Regions from separate parts of the Paenibacillus sp. ICGEB2008 genome, predicted to be linked through region 1. Evidence: riboswitches for the same ligand, from Rfam matches in the RefSeq annotation. Region 1 holds a riboswitch; each other region holds the start of a gene.
The links. Region 1 has a riboswitch for cyclic di-AMP ahead of C400_RS0113555 (TrkH family potassium uptake protein). Riboswitches for the same ligand answer to the same signal wherever they lie in the genome.

Region 1 (5,555 bases):
TGCAGGCACATTAAGTTCTACAATGCTGTATTCCTTGGACAGCTCCAAATAATCGAGCAGATTAGGCGTGACCAGCTGATGCGCTACTCGAATACCCATATCCCGTTCCGGATAAATGACTCGGTCCACCCCAAGCTTCTCTAACGCACGCCCATGCAGCACAGATATGGCTTTGGCTACGACTTTTCTCACACCCAGCTCCTTCAGCAAAATGGCGGTCAGGATGCTTACCTGAATATCATCACCAATCGCAACAATGCCGCAATCGAAATTACGTATGCCGAGTGACCGCAACGCATCCTCATCTGTAGCGTCCGCCACGACAGTATGTGTCAGAATCTCACTCATACTGTCCACAACATCCTCATTCCGATCAATGCCCAGCACCTCGCACCCCATATCCACCAATTGCAAAGCCAGGCTTGAGCCAAACCGTCCCAAGCCAATGACTACAAACTGCTGCGTTTTCATATCTACTCGAAAACTCCCTTACCCTATAATTATTTTACCTTCTGGATGACGATACAATTCCTTACCCTTTTTCGGTCCCAGTGCATAAGCTAGCGTGAGTGGACCCAGCCTGCCTGCAAACATCGTCAGAGTAATCACCAGCTTGCCTACAACTGTCAAATCAGGTGTAAGCCCCATGGACAGTCCTACCGTACCAAAGGCAGACACCGTCTCGAACAAGATCATCAGAAAATGATGATCTTCGGTTGCGGACAGAATCATCGTCACCCCAATCACGAACAGCAACCCCAGCAAGGTAATAGTCAAAGCCTTATAAATGCGTGCCTGCGCAAGTCGGTACCGGAACAGCACAATGTCTTCCCGTCCCCGCAGCATCGAAAACACCGCTCCAATGAGCAGAGCAAATGTAGTGGTCTTAATCCCGCCTCCAGTGGAGCCAGGCGAAGCCCCAATAAACATGAGTATGATGATAAAAAACTGCGTAGCCTGCCGCAAGCCTGCAATGTCCAGCGTGTTGGCACCTGCGGTGCGAGGGGTAACGGACTGGAATAAAGAACCCAGCAGTTTACCACCCCAATCAAGCGAGCCAAGCGTCTTCGGATTCGTAAACTCAAATACAAAAATGACAAGCGTCCCGACGACAATCAGAGCAGCTGTCATGCTGAGTACCACCTTGGTATGCAAGGACAGTCTCTTACGCTTGCGATAATCTGCCAGGTCAGACATCACTACAAAACCAATACCACCCGAAATAATGAGAAACATGGCTGTAAAATTAACAATCGGATCATATACATAACCTGTCAGGCTACGAAATTCACCGAACAAATCAAAACCAGCGTTATTAAACATGGAAATGGCATGCCAGATTCCAAAATAAATCGCCCTGCCGACAGGCATATCAAATGACCAGCGAATCGAAAAAATAGCTGCACATACGCCCTCAATCATCAGCGAGTACCATAGCACCTTGCGGATCAATCCGACAATTCCTTCGACAGAGGTCTGATTCATCGCTTCTTGCAAAATAAGGCGCTCCCGCAAGGAAATCCGACGCTTGAACACCAGCGCGATCAAGGTAGCCATAGTCATAAAGCCAAGTCCGCCAATCTGAATCAGCGCAACGATGACAATTTGACCAAAGGTTGTAAAAAAGAGCCCTGTATCCTTAACGACAAGCCCAGTTACACAGGTCGCGGAAGCGGCAGTAAACAAAGCGTCTATAAACGCAAGTGGTTTTCCTGTTGTATTAGAAATGGGCAGCATTAACAATAAACTACCTATTAGAATGATAATGGCAAAGCCTGCAACGAATATTTGCGGTGGAGAAAGCCGAAGCCAGCTTGCATTGGGATTCATTTATTCATCACTTCTCCTCCTTGGTGAACTATGAGCATGGAGATCGCTCAGCTCATAAAATCACCAATTCTTTTCAGTTTCTTTTATAAATCAGAAAAGTATCCGCAAAGCGGGATACTTTTGCCTTTCAATACTCACTACACTTTATACGTAACTACCTCATGGAACGTTTGATGACTTTAAGGCGGGCAGCAGCGAAGCGGTCCATTTGAATCTGGAGAAGCGATAGCGCTCGCCTTTGACTCTGAATTTTACCCGTATCAAGGTCTAGAAAATCAAAAAAAATTCAGTGGCAACAGCGATTGGAAGATCAAATGGAACGCGCAGCGTCCTTAACTCAGCAAACTTTTATTCACACTTATACACACAAAAAAAGACACCGGAAAACCGAGTGCCTGACTTGGTTCCTGCCCACAGCCTACGAGGTTAGCTGACGGATTCGGGCAGCACAGTATGCCCTATTTACACTTCCGGTCCATCAGGATCGGCTGTAAAATTCACCCCAGTAACATGGTTCCCCCGTTTTCTCACAGAAATTCGGCTTAAATGTATGTCATTACCCATATATTTCATAGGCATTGCCTCAAGATTATAATCCTTCTCTATCCAGATCACAAAACCGATTTCGCCGAAAAAACGTGAAATTGGCTTTAATTTGCGATTGGGCATCGCTTAATCACAGCTTATCTAATTTTATTAAAACTTTAAAGTGCTTTCACTCTGTTTTCATGAATATCGCTGGTCTGTTGGCGGGAACCTGTGCAGTATGATATCTTTAATGGATGTTCTTATTTACAGATTAAGGAGGAAACTCATGAATCCTATCGGGAAACCGGTCGTGCTCACGGCCAACTTCAAAAAATTAGGCTTGCTGGGCGGGGTTGGCCTGATTTGCTTTTTTATCTTTCAATTGCTTATTCCCTCGCTTAGCAATCCAAGTCCGGAATCATTGATGAATGCAAAGGTCATCAGCAAACAAGAAGCGATCGTACACGCATTGGACTTCGCCCGTTCTGAGCTGGGCTATACGGAATCACAGCCAGAGAAGCCTGTCGTGACCTATCAGGCTGAAACAGATTTGTACGGTTATTTATCCAGAGAAAAACTGCTTCAAGCGTACGATCGTACATGGAAAAAAAATTATCCTTATGAAACCTTTCGGGTTGATTTGCCTGACTCCTCAGCGAAGGGCAAGCTGCAAATTCATGTGGATTTATCCACTGGGAAGGTCGTTAGCTTTAAGCGGATCACCTCCAGCACCAATTACACACAGGCTGATGTTTCTACAGATGAACAAGCACGAAGCAAGCTTGTACGTATAGCTGAGGGCGACATGACGCTTGAAGCTAAGGAACAGGCTGCAGCAAAATGGATCAAACGCTTTGGCTTTAATCCATCGGAATTGAAGCTTGCGACCACTGAGGGGGAAGGTGGATTAAAATATACCGTGGACGAAAAGAAAATCGGCGCCTCGGTCCTTACGCTGGCTTTTACCTTTGAAGATGGGGATGTTCGCTCATTTACCCAAAGCTTTTCAGCCCCTTCGTCTTATACCGACTATGTTAAAAATCAAACATACTGGGCGAATTGGATGACTTATGCGGGTTATGCCCTATTTAGCTTTGTCCTGGGTGTACTTGCCATTGTGTATGCGTCACTCACCCGACGACATACTTCATTTGTACGCGGTATTGTTCTGTCCATTGTTTATTTTATTGCTAGTATAGCTGGGACCATGAACATGCTGCCTTTATTACAGGCTGAAGCAGGCAGTAAGGGCATGCTTATATTTCTTATGGTATTCCAGGTCGGTGTTACCTTCTTCATGGCTGTAGCTCTCTACTTCTCCTTGGTTGGTGGTGACGGCCTTATGCGTCAGGTTGGACTCAATGCATGGCCACGGGCCAAAGAGCCCGGCTACGGGCTGTATGTGCTTCGCAGTATGTATGTCGGTTACTTGTGGGCCTTCATTTTACTCGGCGTACAATCCATTTTGTTCTTTGTACTGGAGCGTACATTTAATACGTTCTCCACTACAGACGCCACGCAATCCCCTTACAATATGGCTTATCCATGGCTACTACCGATTATGGCCTGGATGGCAGGTATTGGAGAGGAGACTGTTTACCGTCTATTTGGTATTCCGATGGTAAAAAAAATAGTCAAAAATACGTTTGTTGCTTGTCTGATTACTACGCTTATTTGGGCACTGGGACATACGCTTTATCCAATCTATCCAGTGATTTCAAGACCTATTGAGCTGACTTTTCTTGGTTTGCTGTTTAGCTTCGTGTTCCTGCGTTACGGCTTTATCGCTGCCATGTTCAGCCACGTTATTTTTGACAGCATATTAATGGGGCTTAGTGTGATCAGTTTGGGAGACACCGTGAATGTGAGCGCCGGTTTATTCTGGATCTTACTTCCGGCTATTGTAGGCTACATCATTTACTGGTTTAGTCCTAAAAAACCTAATCGAATCATGTTTGAACCCGTGAAAAAGAGGAGCCGTATTCTACGACTCCTCCTCCCGAAGGGCAGCTATAATCTGACGAGCAAGTTTATCCCCAATAGAGAGAGGCCGGAAGTCTTCGACGCTGGCCTCTCTTATTTTTTTGAGCGATCCAAAATGCTTGAGCAGCAATTTACGCCGTTTCTCTCCAATGCCCGGAATGGAGTCCAACTGGGAAGTTACCATAGATTTGCCGCGCTGCTCACGGTGAAATGTAATGGCAAAACGGTGAACCTCATCCTGAATCCGTTGCAGCAGATAAAATTCCTCGCTGTTGCGTGCAAGTGTTACGGCCTCAAATGTATCCCCCATCAGTAGTTGGGAAGTTCTGTGTTTGGCATCTTTCACCAAACCACACACAGGAATAAACAAGCCCAACTCATTTTCCAATACATCGGTTGCCGCTTTAATTTGTCCACGCCCGCCATCGACAATGATCAAATCGGGACGCTCTAGATTTTCCTTCAGTACACGTTCATATCGGCGCCGAATAACCTCACGCATCGTTTCATAATCATCTGGTCCCTGCACAGAACGGATCTTGTATTTTCGATACTCTTTTTTGGCAGGCTTACCGTCAATAAAGACGATCATGGCCGACACTGGATCGGAACCCTGAATGTTGGAATTATCGAACGCCTCTACCCGATGCAGACTATCCAGCCCAATGGCACGTCCCAGATTGCTTGCAGCTTTGGAGGTCCGTTCCTCATCCCGCTCGATCAGTTTAAACTTTTCATCCAAAGCAACACGTGCATTTTCCGTCGCCATCCCCGTCATTTGCTTTTTCAGCCCGCGCTGCGGCACAAGTACCTTTACATCCAGCCATTCAGCCAAAGCGAGAGCTGCCGTCGTTGGGTCCTCTAATCCACCGGATAGTTGAGTTTCTGTTTCTGTTTCTGTTTCGGGTTCTTTTTCCCCGGCTGCTTGGTCACCAACTGGGTCTTGAATCGTTCCTTCTGCATAAGCTGCTCTTGCTTCGGCTACCCGCAGTGGGTCAGCAGAACGGTCTGACTCCGTTTGCACTGCTTCCTCATCTGTAATGCTGGCAGTCTCAGCTGTGATCGCACTGTAAAGTTCAGTTTCTGCTGCAATCGGTTGATCGACATCAGCCGATTTTGCCTTTATCAGCTTAGGAGAATCCGGTAATAATATTTCCTGCGGTACTGCCGGGTTGTCACTGTAATATTGCGTCACATAGGACATAAAATCACTG
Region 2 (5,555 bases), on a different contig from region 1:
CTGTAGATCCTCTATACACTATTGCACTGGAGAACAAGCATATTAATAATAGCCTGAAGGCTGAATTGGATGAAAAACAACAAACCCGTTGGAGTGTAAGTGTAACCAAGCTGTTGGAGACACTGCTTGGAAGTCTGTCATGGTGAGGTGTCTATAGATGCGGACTGTTATAAAAGAAGGCTGGGCGCTGGTACGCATACGCTTTTATATCGTTATCATTTTATTTCTGTATCGTCTGCTGTGGGGAGTATTTCTCTATAGGCTGGTACAGTCTGCCGTTATCCCGCTGCTGCTACGTTATCCTGATCAGAGCCAAAACGAACTGGGAAAGACCTTGTTTTGGATGGAGGGCCAGATCGCCTTGATGGACAGCCGGGAAGTACATGTGTACTTGTGGATATTACTAGGGGCGACCGTACTGCGCATACTAATCACTCCCTTCATTAGAGCTGGCATATATCAAAGCCTGCATACCGATGCGTCTGAACCGCAAAGCCTGTCCTTCTTCAAGGGGATGAAACGCCACGGTATGTCATCGCTATTGTATTACATCATCGAGTTGGGTTTGCTGCTGCTTCCCGCCTTTTGGGTGGTACCGAGACTCTATCCTATTGTAGTAGGAACGTTGCAATCTTCCTCTTACCTGCTACATTTGTTGCCCTATGCCATGGGGTGGATAGCTTACGGTTGGGTCATTCGGCAGTGCATCCTGTATATGCAGTTGGGCACTGTCAGTGGTCACACCATACTATCCTCCCTGCTCGCCTTCTTTCGCCAGCTTCTTCCGGCTGTTGGTGTATCCCTGTTGCTCGGTACTTGTGTGTTGCTAGTTTTCGGTCTATTTGGCACCGTGGCGATGATTTGGACGGGTATGTTGGCACTGATTCTCCAGCAATCGTATCATTTTGTTACCAGTCTGGTCAGGCTGTGGCATATCAGTTCGCAGTATCGGCTATGGCACATCGATATCTCCAGCAGAGGCTAACCTCTCACAATATGCTCTCTCCTGTATTTTCAGCTGTCGAAAAAACTTTTTTCTTTCCCGTGCAAACAGCACATAACTGAATACTGTTAACAGAATCTGTTCCTGGAGCGTTAGGAACAGATTTTTTTTGTAACTTTTTGCGATGAAACATTTGCCAAAGCCTGCTGTCTTTGTTACAATAATCGCAGTGAACTGATAGTAACAACTTTGTAATCTTTATTGTAACCTTTATCTTAAAAACATCGTTGTCGTGAATACTGCTCTCCAAGGTGCACATCTTAAGTTAAGCCTAATTCCTGGCACCTAGGAAGCGGGGGAACCAGTTTGGGTGAATTGATCTCGCAACAGAGTGGTCATAGGGGAACCTTCTACCGAATCCTTAAGCTAACCTCGCAGGCATTGGAAGGGGTATATTTTTTTTGAAGAAGAAGCTAACGATCGCAGCCATGGGTCTCGCCATTGCCTTTACATCTTTTACATTCGGTGGCAGCAGTGCATTTGCAGACTCTAAGATGGACCAGGTCATCCAAGATGCCAAAGGAACGAACTACAGAAGCGGAGGCACTACACTCGAGGGATTCGATTGCTCCGGCTTCACAATGTATGTATTCAACAAACTGGGAATTAAACTGCCGCATCAATCTGGATCACAATTCAAAATGGGTTCTTCTGTATCCCGCGATGAAATGAGACCAGGCGACCTGGTGTTCTTCAACACCACAGGAAGAGGCGTTTCCCATGTAGGTATCTTCGTAGGTGAAGGGAAATTCGCCCACTCCTCGACTTCACGTGGTGTAGTAGTTAGCTCACTGAACGAAAATTATTACGCTAACCGTTATGTCGGTGCAAAAAGAATTATGAGCACAGACGCTTACCATTCTGTAGCTTCAGATATTCCTGATGACGACAACGTAGAATAACTACCGCACAGCAAGCTAACCCTAGCCGCAATTTGATTCTGGCCGGAATCGAATTGCGGTTTTTTATGTCCACTACATCAGCAATGATTATCATTACTGACGAACTGACACCTCAAAAGGTTTCAATTTTAGCGAACATCGTCGGTTTTACCGTCACCGCTGGGGGAGCATATGAGCAGTAAATCCTTCTTATTGAATGTATACCCGACTTAGGTACGAAATAAACACGCTTGCCATTCTCCTACAACTTGTCTACAATCTGTGGTTAATGATTGAAGTACCTGCATAAGGAGGAATGGAAAAGTGCCGGCCTCAATATCCAACTACCGGATCGTACCGATGGACGAGCATCAAGCGGCTGAAATCTGTGAGTGGCGCTATGATCCCCCCTACAACATATACGGCTGGCTTCCCTGGGAACAAATGAAGGCACTTGAAGTCGAATTTGGAAGTCCCACGCTTCGCCAAGAGCAATATGTTGCGGTCCTGGACGAAGAGAATGAGCTGACGGGATTTGCTCAATATTTCCCTATGGTCGGTGTGACCCGGCTGGGTCTTGGAATGCATCCCGAAAGATGCGGACATGGCACAGGCTCCGATTTTGTCCGGGCCATTGCCGAGGAAGCCAGACGACGTCATCCGCAGAATGAAATTGACCTAGAGGTTCTCACTTGGAATCAGCGGGCTATCCGAGCCTACAAGGCAGCTGGATTTGAGCTGACGGATACCTATGAACGCCAGACTCCAGATGGCAGAAAGCCGTTCCATTGTATGGTATATCGTCCTGAACAACAGAATCGGGTTCTATAAATAAGAGCGCCTTCACTATACAACCGCGATGTTGTATAACGAAGGCGCTCTTCATATATACGACAGATCATTACAAACTCAATGACTGCTGCGCATTTTTTCGAAAGCTTCATTATATTGTTGGGCTTCCTTAATATCTACGGCCATAATACCGCCATCGTCCCAGGAGGTCAAACGCAGAGTCACGGTCTTGTAATCAATCGTAATAAATGGATGGTGATTAAATGCCTCAGATATAGCGGCAACTTCATCCACGAAGGCAATTCCTTTCATAAAACTGGAAAAATTATATTTCCGAACGATCCAACGTCCTTCCTCCAGTTCCCAGCCCTCCAGCTTCTCCAGATGTGCTTCAATCTCTTCTTGTGTAAAAGGCATGTTACGAACTCCTCCCCGTTTATACGGAAGCCTTTTAGCCGCTTAAATGCGGCCAAAACTACGATATATTGGTGTACATATTACCACGGCCCCGTTGATAAATCCATAAGACGGCCATCAAATCAATGGGACCGACGTCAGCTCCTCATCCCCGATGAGTACATAGATCCGGTGCTGCTCCGGCTCATAAATCACAACACCGCTGCCTACAGTGATTATAGGTTCTGTGCCCAGTGCATAAAATAAGTCTTCTGCCAAAGCCTCATTGACTTCCTGGCACCCCGCTGGGTCCAGCCTGTCCCAATCTTCTGCTTCCATTTCAAAAAATTCATAGCTATCTGGAATGCGTCCCACAGCCTCTGTCAAATCGTTCAAAATTTGTTCATACTCGCGCCCATGCTTTACTCCCATGCTATTTCCTCCAGTGGTTCAGCGATTCAATACATAATCACTTTATTATACCGGAAATTCGCCCTTAACAAAAAAGAGAGTTTTGTCGATAAATACTATAATCCGTCTCATAATGACGCGCTTGGGGCAAGGACGACCCATGCGGCATGAAAGGATTCAAAATCTATTCTCATGGATGAGGTGTATCATGCAAATTACAACCATTATTGGACTTGTGCTCGGGCTTTTGTCACTGGTCGTCGGGATGATCCTGAAGGGCGCGCCAGTCGTCAATCTGGTCAATAATCCCGCTGCTTACATGATTATTTTCGTCGGAACAGCAGCAAGTATATTCATGGCGTTTCCGATGGATGACATGAAACGGGTGCCAAAGCTGTTTAAAATTATTTTCACCCAGCAGAAATTGCTGGATCGCAAGGAGCTTATCGGTACATTTACCGAATGGGCATCCATTACCCGTCGTGAAGGTCTGCTCGCGCTGGAATCCAAGGTCGAAGAGATCGACGATCCCTTTATGCGCGGCGGTATGCGTATGATTATCGATGGTAATGATCAGGAGTTCGTACGCGATGTTCTGATGGAAGACATTAACGCTACCGAAGATAGACACCGCGCAGGCGCACTAATTTTTTCCCAAGCCGGTATGTACGCTCCAACACTCGGGGTACTCGGTGCGGTTGTAGGTCTGATTGCCGCTCTAGCCGACCTTAGTGACATGGAAAAACTGTCCCATGCCATTGCGGCCGCCTTTATTGCAACGTTGCTCGGTATTTTTACAGGTTATGTCCTATGGCATCCAATGTCCAACAAGCTGAAACGGCTATCCAAAAAAGAAGTGGAACTTAAGTTAATGATGGTCGAAGGTCTGCTTTCGATTCAATCCGGTATCTCGACGATTGCCATCAGCCAAAAGCTAGCAATCTTCCTAACTCCAACCGAACGGGCTTCGATGACCCAGAAGGATGGCGATTCCAGTGAGTAAAAAGAGACATGAACCGCATGAAGAGCATGCTGACGAAAGCTGGCTGTTGCCATATTCCGACTTAATGACCCTTCTGTTGGCTCTTTTCATTGTCTTATTCGGTATGAGCTCGCTCGATGCCAAAAAATTTGAAACTATGGCTCAATCCTTGAGTTCAGCTTTTAGTGGCGGTACTGGCGTGCTGGATCACTCGGCCGCGAATCCGTCGTCACAATCTATGGATATGGGCAAAAATAAAGAAGAGGTATCGCAACCTTTAAAATCGAAAGCCACTTCTACCTCTGATCTGCAGAAGCAACTCGCCCAGCGGGAAGAAGAAGATTTAAAGAAGCTTAAAAAACAAATGGATCAGTATATTCAAAATAACGGCCTGTCCACTCTACTGAACACCAAGCTGAACCAATCCCAGCTGATGATCACCATTAGTGATAATGCCCTGTTTTCATCCGGGCAGGCCGAAGTAAAGCCAGAAGCGAGAAAGCTAGCCAAATCCATTTCCAGCATGCTCCAGCAGTTTCCTGGTTATGATGTTATCGTATCCGGTCATACCGACAATGTACCTATTTCCAATAGTCAGTTCCCGTCCAACTTTGATTTGAGTGCCAAGCGCTCGCTCAATTTCTTGCGTATTTTGCTGCTCAATCCGCAGCTCGATCCTACCAAGTTTGTATCCATCGGATATGGCGAGTATCGACCATTGGCAAGCAATCAAACTGGAGAAGGACGCGCCAAAAACCGTCGTGTCGAAATTTCCGTTCTTCGCAAATATCAGAACGGTACACAAGTTATTAGTCCTACCTCAAGCTCGAATGAAGGTTGATCATGAATATGTTATATGAACAAAGGCACCGCCGCATTTTTTATGCAGCTGGTGCCTTTTGATTTAGTGATTCCTGTTGTCTAGCCCTGCCATATAGGAGAACCCAGCGCTGAAGGCTATAAGAAGGCCTCTGGCCTTAGCTAAGCGTATAATCAAGCATCTGGCCCAGTTCCAGCTTTTCAGCCTCTGTTAAATCGCGCCAGGCGCCTTTCTGAAGGGACCCCAATCGAATATTCATGATTCGCAGTC
Region 3 (5,555 bases), on a different contig from region 1:
CGTGCAGCATTTTATCAATAAGGGCGATCCGCCAACCGTCATTCTGCTGGATGGCTGCATACAGACTTTTAATGGCCATGCCGTCAAGGGTTGTGATTTGAGGATACCAATCGTCTCGCATGTAATGTTTCAGATCCTGTAGACTGTTCAGGTGTCCAGCGCGGAAACGCTCCTCCAATCCGTAGAAACGGGTGAAACCACCAATAGGTAGGGAAGGGTCCAACAATAATGCGTAGTTTAGCAACCGGTTACCTTTATACAGGACGGTTCGCCTCCTTGAAGTGAATATTTGTGTGATGTTATTTGACTCAAATCTTATTTTTATAATAATAATTCAAATATTTATGTAATATATATTTACACTTCGAACTCAATTATGTCAAATTAAATAATTTTATTGCTTATATATGTTATGTAAAGTTACATTAAAATAATTATAATATTCTTGTTTACAAATTGTTGCTGAGAGAGTATAATAAATCTGTTGCCTCAATACATTATGACATGCGGTCGTGGTGGAATGGCAGACACGCTATCTTGAGGGGGTAGTGGGCGTACGCCCGTGGAGGTTCGAGTCCTCTCGACCGCATTATATGCAGTACCCAGTTGAAAAAGCATCCTGACACGTTTTACGTGAAGGGATGCTTTTTTGTTAAATACTTTTCGTCATATCCTCCCGTCACAGAAGCGGTCGTATGGACAACGGACCGCTCGTTGACTGTAGTGCATAAAGATTGTCAGTTTTTCTGCAAAAGCTTCTTAATATCTCCTACAAGCTTGTCTGGAGTGGTTTGCGGCGCATAACGCTTAAATACGTTACCTTCTCGTGTAATTAAAAATTTAGTAAAATTCCATTTGATCGCTTTGGAGCCTAATACGCCTGGAGCAGTGTGGGTCAGGTAGTGAAATAGAGGATGTGCCTGATCACCGTTAACATTTGTCTTGGCGAACATGGGAAAGGTCACTCCGTAATTGAGTTGGCAAAACCCGGAGATCTCCTCGCTGGAACCCGGCTCTTGTTTGGCGAACTGGTTGCTGGGAAATCCCAAAATTTCGAGCCCCTGTTCATGATACTGGTCATATAGCTCTTGTAGCGCCTTGTACTGGGGGGTTAACCCACATTTGCTGGCAGTATTCACGATAAGAAGAACTTTCCCTTCGTATGTGGATAACGGAATTTGTGCCCCTTGTAGGGTCTGTGCATCATATTTATATACGCTCATGATATCCCTCCTAATTCAATATTCTACAATTAAATTGTGAACAATTCAACAAGGGGTTGCAAGTCCAGAAGAGTCTACAAACATTGTGCATTGTAAAATCGTCTTTTGTTCAAAACGGTAAATCGCACTTCAAATGGAGCAAATTGAGGTGTTTCTTCTCATAAAAAAGGCTTCATTCGATAATTATCTAGTACATATAGCGCATTTTCTTTCTTTTTTATAATAAAGGGCAACCGTACCATACCCTACGCCAATATTGACATGCCTTTCATTTTCAAAAAGGGGTGAAATACAGAGTTTTAGAGAGATACGAGAAGCATAGGTTGGTTGTAAGCGTTATCCTTAATCTTCTATGCTCTAAAGGGTGATTTATAGCCTTGCCGTTGAGCTTTACAGTCTTCCTTGCACGGGTGTATGATTCAAGACGTAATTTCAAATTAACAACAATGAAGCAACAACGAATTGTCTAAAGCGCTGAATTTTGCAGTTGCAAAAGCGGGGGAACCAACGAGTATATACGGCTTTGCAAGCCGTGTGTCTCATGGGGTGAATTTTCCGGCCAAGTGCCGTAAATAGGGCGACTCTCACGTCCGAATCCGACAGCTAACCTCGTAAGCGTACAGGGAGAGGCAACAAACCGCCGTGTGCAGCCATGGTTTATTTTATCATGGAATGTATGAAGCCGGAGGAAGCCTTTTTCCTTCGGCTTCTTTTTGTTGTCTTTTTATACCGGGAGAGGAGCTACTGATGGAAGGTCGGTTAATTATTGTCACTGCACCGAATGAAGCGGGCAGAAGTTTTGTGAAATTGCTTATGTTCAAAAAATTGGCGTTTGCAGTTCTCACAAATAGCACCCAGGAGGAACGACAACTCAAAAAAATGGGTGTGGAGCACATTGTGCGCATCAATACGATGCAAGCGGGAAAATGGAATTTTCCTAAAAAAGAAATTGGTAGTGTGTATTTGTTCGAAAACAGCTTGAATCTAACTTGCCGTTTCCTGCAAATATGTCGGCCACTAACATCAGAATTGATCTATGTTATTACGCACGGCTGTAATCCACAAGGAATTTATCGGGGATTGGGAGCGGACCATGTGATCTACACATTGAACGGAGAGGTGGGTTTCCTGCTGAACGGATAAGCACTTATAACATAGCTGGTTTATGATTTTATGATGGAATCAAAAGGGCAATCTGAAAAGCGATACGGAGGGTATGAACATGATGGATTTATACATGCTGCTCGTAATGGCTGTGAGTTATGGAGTGATACTGCTGTTTGTACGCTGGTGTGATGCGCAGACCTCAAAAGGAGGGCGAAGAGGATGATCGTTGTGCTAGGACTTACGGCTATTGTGTTCGTGTATTTAATCTACGCACTCCTGAATCCTGAAAAATTCTAGTCAACTATAGGATCGAGCAGGCGGGAACAGCAGATCAAGAATGCAGCATCAGAGATGCAGATTTTCGCAAACGTGTGCACTCAATGGATGGTCTGAATCAGGTCTGTTGTTCCAAATGCAGGAGCATTTTAAGGAGGAATAGAGGATGGAGCTACTGCAAATTGGGATTGTGATCATCATATTGTTGCTCTTGGTAAAGCCGATGGGCACCTATATGTATCACGTATTCTCGAATGAACCGAATCGGACGGATCGTATTTTTGGTGGAACGGAAAAGCTGATTTATAAGGCTGTAGGCTTGAAGAAACAGGACAGCATGCGCTGGACCACGTATGCTATGAGTTTCATTGCAACCAATGTGGTGCTTGTGGGGATCAGCTACCTGCTATTGCGCTTGCAGGCTATACTTCCGGGCAATCCGGTTGGGAACAGTAATATGGAAGCATCATTGGCCTTTAATACAGTAATCAGCTTTATGACCAATACGAATCTCCAACATTACAGCGGAGAAAGCGGGCTTACGTATCTGACACAGATGGCGTTCGTCACGATGATGATGTTTACTTCGGCTGCTTCGGGGTTTTCGGTTGCTGCGGCTTTTATGAGGGGATTGACGCGGCGCGGTGAAGGGCTGGGTAATTTTTTTCAAGATTTTATTAAAGCCAACATACGGATTTTCCTACCGCTTGCCTTTGTACTTACGCTGGTGCTGGTGGGATTAAAAGTACCACAGACGCTACAGTCCACGGCGGATATTACGACTTTAAGTGGTACACAGCAGCAGATTGCTATGGGACCCATTGCCTCATTGGAATCCATCAAGCATTTGGGCACGAACGGGGGCGGTTTTGCGGGAGCTAATTCTGCGCATCCTTTTGAGAATCCAAGTCCTTGGACGAACGTACTGGAAATTTTGGCAATGTGGGTAATGCCGGCTTCGCTGCCGTATACATTTGGATTGTTTGCCCGTAATCGCAAGCAGGGCTGGATTATTTTCAGCTCGATGATGGTCTTGTTCCTTATTTTTCTAACCATAACGTATGTGTCGGAGAAAACAGGTAATCCGTTAATTCAGGCACTGGGTATGGATGCATCTCAGGGAAGCATGGAAGGGAAAGAGGTTCGTTTCGGCATTGGACAATCGGCATTATTCACTGCGGTCACAACGGCGGCAACGACAGGTTCGGTCAATAATATGCATGATACATTGACCCCGCTAGGTGGTATGGCTGCTTTGGGAGAAATGATGCTAAACGTCATTTTTGGCGGCAAGGGCGTCGGGCTGATGAATATGCTGATGTATGCGATTCTGGGAGTGTTTATATGCGGACTGATGGTCGGAAGAACCCCGGAATTTATGGGTAGGAAAATTGAAGGCAAGGAAATGAAGCTGATTGCAATTGCCATTTTGGTACATCCGTTTCTTATTCTTGCTCCCACTGCGCTTGCGTTTATGAGTCATTGGGGATATGATGCGGTCTCTAACCCCGGATATCACGGGTTGACTCAGGTGCTCTATGAATATGCATCATCTGCGGCAAATAACGGCTCGGGATTTGAAGGTCTTTCGGATAACAACGTGTTTTGGAATGTTACAACAGGTGCGGTTATGTTCTTTGGACGATATGTATCCATGATTGCATTGCTGGCTGTGGCGGCTTCGTTGAATGCCAAAGCGCCGACCCCGGTGACGATGGGTACACTGCGCACGGACAACAAGCTGTTTGGAGCCATCCTAATCGGAGTGGTCCTGTTGATTGGTGCGTTAACCTTTTTGCCGGTGATCGTACTGGGTCCTGTAGCTGAATTTTTGACCATGTGATGAAGAATGAGCATAGAAGGAAAATGAGAATGGATGAACGGGGTGCTTGATCATGAAGGAACAACGCAAACGCATGCTGGATAGAAGCATCTTGAAGCAGGCGGTCAAGGATAGCTTTATCAAATTAAATCCGATGATCATGATGAAAAATCCTGTCATGTTCGTCGTGGAGATCGGTACATTGGTCGTACTGCTCATGCTACTGCTTCCCGGTTATTTTGGAACCGGCAAGGAAATGGGCTTTAACTTGGCTGTATTTATTATTTTGTTGTTCACGCTGCTTTTTGCTAACTTTGCTGAAGCGCTCGCGGAGGGACGGGGGAAAGCACAAGCTGCTTCCTTGAAAAAATCCAAGCAGGACTCACAAGCTAATAAGCTCGTCGGGAATGAGATTCAGGTGGTCAGCTCAACAGCATTGCGTAAAGGTGACGTGGTAATCGTCTCTCAGGGCGAAATGATTCCAAGCGATGGTGAGGTTATTGAAGGCCTAGCCTCGGTAGACGAATCTGCAATTACGGGAGAATCAGCTCCGGTCATTAAGGAATCGGGCGGTGATTTTTGCTCGGTAACTGGCGGGACGCGGGTAGTCAGTGACCGCATTAAGGTGCGGATTACGACTGAGCCGGGTGAAACGTTTATTGATAAAATGATTTCGCTCGTGGAAGGTGCACAGCGGCAAAAAACGCCAAATGAAATTGCGCTGAATACATTACTGATTAGCTTGACGATTATTTTTCTCATTGTGGTGGTGACGCTGGCCCCGATAGCCCGTCATTTTAAGATTGATTTGCCTGTTCCCGTGCTGATTTCGTTGCTGGTCTGTCTGATTCCGACCACGATTGGCGGACTTTTGTCGGCGATTGGGATTGCCGGTATGGACCGGGTTACCCAGTTTAACGTGCTGGCCATGTCAGGCAAGGCGGTAGAAGCCTCCGGGGACATCAATACGATGATTCTAGATAAAACGGGTACCATCACCTTCGGTAACCGGATGGCGAGTGAATTCGTGGTTGTAGATGGTATAGAAAAGGCAGAGCTAGCGAAATGGGCAGCGATGAGTTCACTAAAGGATGAGACGCCTGAGGGACGCTCGGTACTGGAATTGA

Region 2: another riboswitch for cyclic di-AMP. It lies ahead of C400_RS0112900 (C40 family peptidase); the one in region 1 lies ahead of C400_RS0113555 (TrkH family potassium uptake protein).
Region 3: another riboswitch for cyclic di-AMP. It lies ahead of C400_RS0107545 (hypothetical protein); the one in region 1 lies ahead of C400_RS0113555 (TrkH family potassium uptake protein).

What each region holds. Positions count from the first base shown of each region.
Region 1 is NZ_AMQU01000014.1:89,164-94,718, reverse strand. It holds gene C400_RS0113560 (potassium channel family protein) at 1-471, opposite strand, end outside; gene C400_RS0113555 (TrkH family potassium uptake protein) at 490-1,830, opposite strand; cyclic di-AMP (ydaO/yuaA leader) riboswitch at 2,231-2,383, opposite strand; partial or broken gene C400_RS28585 (CPBP family intramembrane glutamic endopeptidase) at 2,645-4,374, shown strand; gene uvrC (excinuclease ABC subunit UvrC) at 4,343-5,555, opposite strand, start outside.
Region 2 is NZ_AMQU01000013.1:13,475-19,029, reverse strand. It holds gene C400_RS0112915 (M1 family metallopeptidase) at 1-146, shown strand, start outside; gene C400_RS0112910 (hypothetical protein) at 158-985, shown strand; cyclic di-AMP (ydaO/yuaA leader) riboswitch at 1,262-1,399, shown strand; gene C400_RS0112900 (C40 family peptidase) at 1,405-1,905, shown strand; gene C400_RS0112895 (GNAT family N-acetyltransferase) at 2,209-2,715, shown strand; gene C400_RS0112890 (4a-hydroxytetrahydrobiopterin dehydratase) at 2,794-3,093, opposite strand; gene C400_RS0112885 (hypothetical protein) at 3,211-3,504, opposite strand; gene motA (flagellar motor stator protein MotA) at 3,692-4,486, shown strand; gene motB (flagellar motor protein MotB) at 4,479-5,306, shown strand; gene rluF (23S rRNA pseudouridine(2604) synthase RluF) at 5,443-5,555, opposite strand, start outside.
Region 3 is NZ_AMQU01000007.1:632,726-638,280, forward strand. It holds gene C400_RS0107530 (urease accessory protein UreF) at 1-244, opposite strand, end outside; tRNA gene C400_RS0107535 (tRNA-Leu) at 507-589, shown strand; gene C400_RS0107540 (glutathione peroxidase) at 738-1,223, opposite strand; cyclic di-AMP (ydaO/yuaA leader) riboswitch at 1,686-1,857, shown strand; gene C400_RS0107545 (hypothetical protein) at 1,971-2,366, shown strand; gene kdpF (K(+)-transporting ATPase subunit F) at 2,550-2,627, shown strand; gene kdpA (potassium-transporting ATPase subunit KdpA) at 2,773-4,449, shown strand; gene kdpB (potassium-transporting ATPase subunit KdpB) at 4,502-5,555, shown strand, end outside.